3 regions of the Streptomyces sp. NPDC004065 genome follow, and region 2 is predicted to be linked to each of the others. Evidence: riboswitches for the same ligand, from Rfam matches in the RefSeq annotation. Region 2 holds a riboswitch; each other region holds the start of a gene.
What was found. Region 2 has a riboswitch for thiamine pyrophosphate ahead of ACI2LW_RS18640 (thiamine ABC transporter substrate binding subunit). Riboswitches for the same ligand answer to the same signal wherever they lie in the genome.
Positions count from the first base shown of each region.

Region 1: another riboswitch for thiamine pyrophosphate. It lies ahead of thiC (phosphomethylpyrimidine synthase ThiC); the one in region 2 lies ahead of ACI2LW_RS18640 (thiamine ABC transporter substrate binding subunit).
Region 3: another riboswitch for thiamine pyrophosphate. It lies ahead of thiO (glycine oxidase ThiO); the one in region 2 lies ahead of ACI2LW_RS18640 (thiamine ABC transporter substrate binding subunit).

Region 1 covers NZ_JBJDQT010000008.1:44,743-46,999, reverse strand. The annotation lists gene thiC (phosphomethylpyrimidine synthase ThiC) at 1-1,193, opposite strand, end outside; TPP riboswitch at 1,186-1,362, opposite strand; gene ACI2LW_RS11880 (YibE/F family protein) at 1,434-2,257, shown strand, end outside.
Region 2 covers NZ_JBJDQT010000016.1:109,508-111,764, forward strand. The annotation lists gene ACI2LW_RS18635 (ABC transporter permease) at 1-112, opposite strand, end outside; gene ACI2LW_RS18640 (thiamine ABC transporter substrate binding subunit) at 88-1,176, opposite strand; TPP riboswitch at 1,257-1,363, opposite strand; gene rlmN (23S rRNA (adenine(2503)-C(2))-methyltransferase RlmN) at 1,445-2,257, opposite strand, start outside.
Region 3 covers NZ_JBJDQT010000017.1:143,281-145,537, forward strand. The annotation lists gene ACI2LW_RS19470 (NAD(P)/FAD-dependent oxidoreductase) at 1-413, opposite strand, end outside; gene ACI2LW_RS19475 (hypothetical protein) at 446-859, opposite strand; TPP riboswitch at 914-1,025, shown strand; gene thiO (glycine oxidase ThiO) at 1,023-2,189, shown strand; gene thiS (sulfur carrier protein ThiS) at 2,198-2,257, shown strand, end outside.

The DNA of each region.
Region 1 (2,257 bases), on a different contig from region 2:
TGTACGCCGAAACGCCGGGCGACGCGGTTGAGCTCCCCGAGCGTGCGCAACTCCGCGAACTGGGCCTCGTCGTTGGCGTCCGCGATCGAGCCCGGCCTCAGACCGTCGCCCAGCGAGTAGGTGACGTCGTAGGCCGCGAGGATCTCGCAGAGCTCCTCGAAGTGCTCGTAGAGGAACGACTCCTTGTGGTGCGCGAGGCACCAGGCCGCCATGATCGAGCCGCCCCGCGAGACGATGCCGGTCTTGCGGTTCGCGGTCAGCGGCACGTACGGCAGGCGCACCCCGGCGTGGACGGTCATGTAGTCCACCCCCTGCTCGGCCTGCTCGATGACGGTGTCCTTGTAGATCTCCCAGGTCAGTTCCTCGGCCCGGCCGTCGACCTTCTCCAGTGCCTGGTAGAGCGGCACCGTGCCGATCGGGACGGGGGAGTTGCGCAGCACCCACTCACGGGTGGTGTGGATGTTCCGGCCGGTGGAGAGGTCCATGACCGTGTCGGCGCCCCAGCGGGTCGCCCAGGTCATCTTCTCGACCTCCTCCTCGATGGACGAGGTCACCGCGGAGTTGCCGATGTTGGCGTTGACCTTCACCAGGAAACGCTTGCCGATGATCATCGGCTCGATCTCCGGGTGGTTGACGTTGGCCGGCAGTACCGCCCGGCCCGCCGCGATCTCCTCGCGGACCACCTCGGCGGAGACGTTCTCCCGGATCGCCACGAACTCCATCTCCGGCGTGATCTCGCCGCGGCGCGCGTAGGCGAGCTGGGTCACCGCCCGGCCGTCACGTCCCCGGCGCGGCTGCCGCGGCCGTCCGGGGAACACCGCGTCGAGATTGCGCAGTCCGCCGCGCGGTGAGGTGTGCCTGATGCCGTCGTCCTCGGGGCGGACGGGTCGGCCCGTGTACTCCTCGGTGTCCCCGCGGGCGACGATCCAGTTCTCCCGCAGCGGTGGCAGGCCCCTGCGGACGTCGGTGGTGACGAGTGGATCGGTGTACGGGCCGGAGGTGTCGTACAGCGTCACCGACTGCCCGTTGGTGAGATGCACCTGACGGACCGGCACCCGTAGATCGGGGCGTGAACCCTCGATGTACGCCTTGTGCCAGCCGACGGACTTCCCGGCCTCCTCGCGCGCCGCGGGGTCGTTCCCGCGGTCGGAGTCCTGCGTGGAGGCAGGCGTGCGTGCGTCCTTGTCGGTCATGAGACCTACTCCCTACGCCGGCATTACCCGGTAACAGGTTCGGCGGTCGACGCAGCGGTTCTCATCCCCCGTACTCCGCCTGGAACAGCGCTTGTTCCACGTGAAACACGGCGAGGATGAGGGTCAGCGCCCTCTCAGCCCGGTGCTCCGAGCTCCCGCGTGTGCAAAGGTGCCTCCACGCTAGCGTCATCCGTGGCGCGGTGAACAGTGGGCCTCCGCCCGGCTTGCGATGATCGACCGGTGACCACCACGCAGCAGTTCCCCCCTCCGCCCTCCGATCCGCACCGCGACGACGGCGGCGGAGACGGTCCGCGGGGCGGTGGCAGGCAGGGCCAGGGGCAGGGCAAGGGGCGCGGAGACGGGTACGGACCGCCTCCGCGCGACCTCGCCCACAGCCACGGTCACGGCCACGGTCACGGGCACGGCCACGGCCCGGCCGCTCCTGTCTCCCGGCACCTGCGCAAAGTCATCGCGGCGGTCCTGATCCCGTTCGCCGCGGCGGTGCTGGCCGGACTCGTCGTCCTGTGGCCCGGCGGCACTCCCTCGCACGAGCGTACGGGCGTGGGTTTCGACCGGCAGACGCAGCGGGCCACGGTCGCGGAACTGGCCGAGGTGAGCTGCGCGTCCGTGAACTCCGCCGGAGGCACCACCGGCGGCGGGGACGCGGCGGCGGGCGCACCCGCCGTGCCGGACCCGGCCGTGGGGGCGCTGCGGCCCGCCACCTGCAAGAGGGCCACCGTCCGGGTCGACTCCGGGAAGGACGAGGGCCGCACCTTCACCGAGATCGTGCGGCCGGACCAGTCACGGCAGCTGCACCGGGGCGAGAAGGTCGTGGTCGCCTACGAGCCCTCCGCGCCACGGGAGTTGCAGTACTCGGTCGTCGACGTCGACCGGCGCCTCCCGGTGGGGCTGCTGGCCGGTGTCTTCGCGCTGGCCGTCGTGGTCGTCGGGCGGATGCGGGGGGTGATGGCGCTGGCCGCGCTGGCGATCAGCTTCCTGGTGCTGGACCTGTTCGTGCTGCCCGCGATTCTGCAGGGCTCGAACCCCCTGGTCGTGGCCGTGGT
Region 2 (2,257 bases):
AGGCGAAGAACACCGCGAAGAACGCGACGGGCACGGCCATGAGGCCGAGCCGCGCCGCGTTCCCGGTGCGGCGGCTTCGCCCGCGGGCTACTTCAGTACGAGCGAGGTCCACGACTTGACCCACTGGTCGCGGTGGGCGGCGATCCTGTCGGGCGCCATGGTCTCGGGGTGCTCGGCGGGCGGGCCGAACCGGGTGAACTCGGCGGGCACCGCGGCCTTGTCGGTCACCGGGTAGACGAACATGTTGAGGGGCATGTCCTGCTGGAACTTCCGGGAGATCAGGAAGTCGAGGAACGCCTTGCCGCCCTCGGCGTTCCGCGCGTTGCTCAGCAGCCCGGCGAACTCGATCTGCCGGAAGCAGGTGCCGGCCGCGACGCCGGTCGGCGCGGTCTTCGGCCGGGGGTCGGCGTAGACGACCTCGGCCGGCGGCGAGGAGGCGTAGGAGACGACGAGGGGCCGGTCGCCCTTGGCCTTCCGGCCGCCCGCAGAGCCGGAGAACTCCTCGTTGTACGCCTGCTCCCAGCCGTCGACGACCTTGACGCCGTTGGCCTTCAGCTTCTTCCAGTACTCCGGCCAGCCGTCGTCGCCGTACCGGGCGGCGCTGCCGAGCAGGAAGCCGAGGCCGGGCGAGGAGGTGGCCGCGTTCTCGGTGACGAGGAGGTTCTTGTACTCCGGCTTGACCAGGTCGTCGAAGGAGGACGGCGGGGTCAGCTTGTGGTCGGCGAAGTACTTCTTGTCGTAGTTGACGCAGATGTCGCCGTAGTCGACCGGGGTGACCCGGTGCTTGTCCTTGTCGAGCCGGTAGGCGGCGCCGACCGCGTCGAGGCCCTTGGCCTCGTACGGCTGGAACAGGCCGTTGTCCAGGGCTCGGGAGAGCAGGGTGTTGTCGACGCCGAAGAAGACGTCGCCCTGCGGGTTGTCCTTGGTCAGGACGGCCTTGTTGACGGCCTGGCCGGCGTCGCCGTCCTTCAGCACCCTGACCTTGTATCCGGAGCTCTTCTCGAAGTCGGCGACGACGCTCTTGGACGCGGCCCACGAGTCGTGGCTGACGAGGGTCACCGTCCTGGAGGCGGCCGGGGACGAGTCGCCCTTGCCCTGCGTCGACCCGCACGCGGACAGCGTGACCAGGCCGAGCCCGACCGCGACGGCGGCGAACGTCTTGGAGTGCGTGTGCACTGGATGTCCTCCTGGGGTTGGCCAGGAAGAGACGCGGCCCTGCCCGGTGTCCGCGGGGGACGCCGGGCAGGGCGCAACAGCTCGAGTGATGACCGAACTTCCTACCCAGAATGACCTGGGCGAGGTTCAGAGGGTCTGCGGCCGGTTGCCGCACTCTCAGCGCTGTGGCGCTCCCCTGTCGGAATATGAATCGGAATATGAAGATGTGACGTTGCCCGTCCGCACTCGCGTACGGACCGGCACTGACCGGAATCAGACTACCGCCCGGCTACCGCTCGGTGGCAGCCAGCTGTCCGCACGCCCCGTCGATCTCCTGGCCGCGGGTGTCCCGGACGGTCACGGGTACGCCGTGGGCGGCGATCGCCTGGACGAACGCCTTCTCGTCCTCGGGCCGCGAGGCGGTCCACCGGGAGCCGGGCGTCGGATTGAGCGGGATCAGGTTGACGTGCACGGGCCTGCCCTTGAGCAGCCGGCCGAGCCGGTCGCCCCGCCATGCCTGGTCGTTGATGTCGCGGATCAGCGCGTACTCGATGGACAGCCGGCGCCCGGACCTCGCGCTGTACTCGAACCCGGCGTCCAGCACCTCCCGCACCTTCCACCGCGTGTTGACGGGCACGAGGGTGTCGCGCAGCTCGTCGTCCGGGGCGTGCAGGGAGATGGCGAGCCGGCACTTGAGACCCTCGTCGGCGAACCGGTGGATCGCCGGGACCAGGCCCACCGTGGAGACGGTGATCCCGCGCTGGGACAGCCCGAGGCCGTCCGGCTCGGGGTCGCTCAGGGCGCGGATCGCGCCGACGACCCGCTTGTAGTTGGCGAGGGGCTCGCCCATGCCCATGAACACGATGTTGGACAGCCGGGCCGGGCCTCCGGGCACCTCGCCGTCGCGCAGGGCCCGCATGCCGTCCACGATCTGGTGCACGATCTCGGCGGTCGACAGGTTCCGGTCCAGCCCGGCCTGCCCGGTCGCGCAGAACGGGCAGTTCATCCCGCACCCGGCCTGCGAGCTGATGCACATGGTGACCCGGTCCGGGTAGCGCATCAGCACCGACTCCACGAGCGTCCCGTCGAACAGCCGCCACAG
Region 3 (2,257 bases), on a different contig from region 2:
TCGTCGAGGGTGCGCAGCAGGTGCACGCCGGGGACGCCCTCGGTGCCCGGCAGCCGGACCGGTTCGGCGCCGGTGGCCAGGACGAGGACGTCGTAGGGCACCGGCCCGTCGGAGGTGTCGAGCACATGGGTGTCCGGGCGGACGGCCAGCGCCTCGCAGCCGAGCCGCAGTTCCAGCCCGAGGGCCTCGAAGTCGACGTCGAAGGCGGAGTCCTCGGCCTTGCCGAGCAGGATCGCCTTGGACAGCGGGGGCCGGTCGTAGGGCTGGTGGGGTTCGGCGCCGATCAGTGTCACGGTGCCGGTGAAGCCCTGCTCGCGCAGGGCTACCGCGGTCTGCACGCCGGCCATGCCCGCGCCCGCGACGACCACGCGCCGCGGCTGTGACGTGCCCTGTTCCTGCGTCTGGTCGCTCACCTGATCACCATAGTCAACTGACGGCCCGTCAGTCATGGGGCGTGCTCGGTGACCTGCTCCACGGCCTCGGTCACCTGCTCCACGGCCTCGGTCACCTGCTCCACGGCCTCGGTCACCTGCTCCACCACGCTCGTTCCGCTGCCGGGGCGGGACTCCCACCGCCAGGTCTCCTCCAACCGCACCCTGCCGTCGGGCAGTTCGACCACCGTGGACACGCAGTGCCCGCTCGCGGTCGTGCCGTCGCGGCCGAGCTGGACGTACCGGAAGTCCAGCCGGTCACCCTCCCGGGTACCCAGCAGACGGCCGCGTACGACGTCACCGCCCGCGTACTCGGCCCAGATCTGCCCGTCCCGCTCGTGGTAGGTGAAGCGGGTCCGGGTGCCGACCTGGCCCGGGGACTGGTCGGCGACGGGGGCCAGGACGAGACCGTCCAGTGAGGCGGGCATGACGGGAAGGCTCCCTTACGGGTTCGGCATCGCGCGGGCTAGGGTGGCCACCGTACAAGCACTCGCGGGAGCCCGGACGCACCGGGCTGAGAGGGAGGCTGGCGGCCTCCGACCGTACGAACCTGATCCGGGTCATGCCGGCGAAGGGAGGGGCTGGACGCCCATGCCGTCTTCACGTACGTCGGACGTCCTCGTCATCGGGGGCGGGATCATCGGGCTGGTGACGGCCTGGCGCGCGGCGCAGCGCGGGCTGTCCGCGGCCGTGGTGGACCCCGAACCGGGCGGCGGGGCCGCGCAGGTGGCGGCCGGGATGCTCGCCGCCGTCACCGAACTGCACTACGGCGAGCAGACGCTGCTCGGGCTCAATCTGGCCTCGGCCCGCCGCTACCCGGACTTCGCGGCCGAGCTGACCGAGCTGACCGGCCAGGACCTCGGCTACCGCCGGTGCGGCACGCTCGCGGTGGCGCTGGACGCCGACGACCGGGCCCATCTGCGGGAGCTGCACGCGCTGCAGAGCCGTTCCGGCCTGGACTCGCAGTGGCTGTCCGGACGGGAGTGCCGGCGCCTGGAGCCGATGCTCGCGCCGGGCGTGCGCGGGGGGCTGCGGGTGGACGGCGACCACCAGATCGACCCGCGGCGGCTGGCGTCCGCGCTCGTGGCCGCGTGCGAGCGGACCGGGGTGGTCCTGCACCGCGCCTGGGCCGAGCGCCTCACCGTGGACGGCGACCGGGCCACGGGCTGCGTACTGGGCGACGGCACCGCGCTGCGGGCCGGGCAGGTGGTGCTCGCGGCGGGCAGCCGCAGCGGGCGGCTCGCGGGCGTGCCCGACGACGTGCTGCCGCCGGTGCGGCCGGTGAAGGGGCAGGTGGTGCGGCTGACCGTGCCCCGGCGCCACGCCCCGTTCCTGAGCCGCACCGTGCGGGCCGTGGTCCGCGGCAGCCACGTCTACCTGGTGCCGCGGCTCAGCGGCGAGCTGGTCGTCGGGGCCACCAGCGAGGAGCTGGGCTGGGACACCACGGTGACGGCGGGCGGGGTGTACCAGCTGCTGCGGGACGCGCACGAACTGGTCCCGGGGATCACCGAGCTGCCGCTGACCGAGACCCGCGCGGGGCTGCGCCCGACCTCGCCCGACAACGCGCCGCTGCTGGGCCCCACCGAGCTGGACGGGCTGCTGACGGCCACCGGGCACCACCGCAACGGCGTCCTGCTCGTGCCGGTCACCGGCGACGCCCTGGCGCACGTCCTGGCCACCGGCGAACTGCCCGAAGTGGCACGCCCGTTCAGCCCGCGGCGGTTCTCCGCCGCCGCGCTCACGGAGCAGCCCGCATGAGCGGCCGGATCACCGTCTCCGTCAACGGCCGGCCGCTGAGCGTCGGGCCGGGCACGGCTCTCGACGCC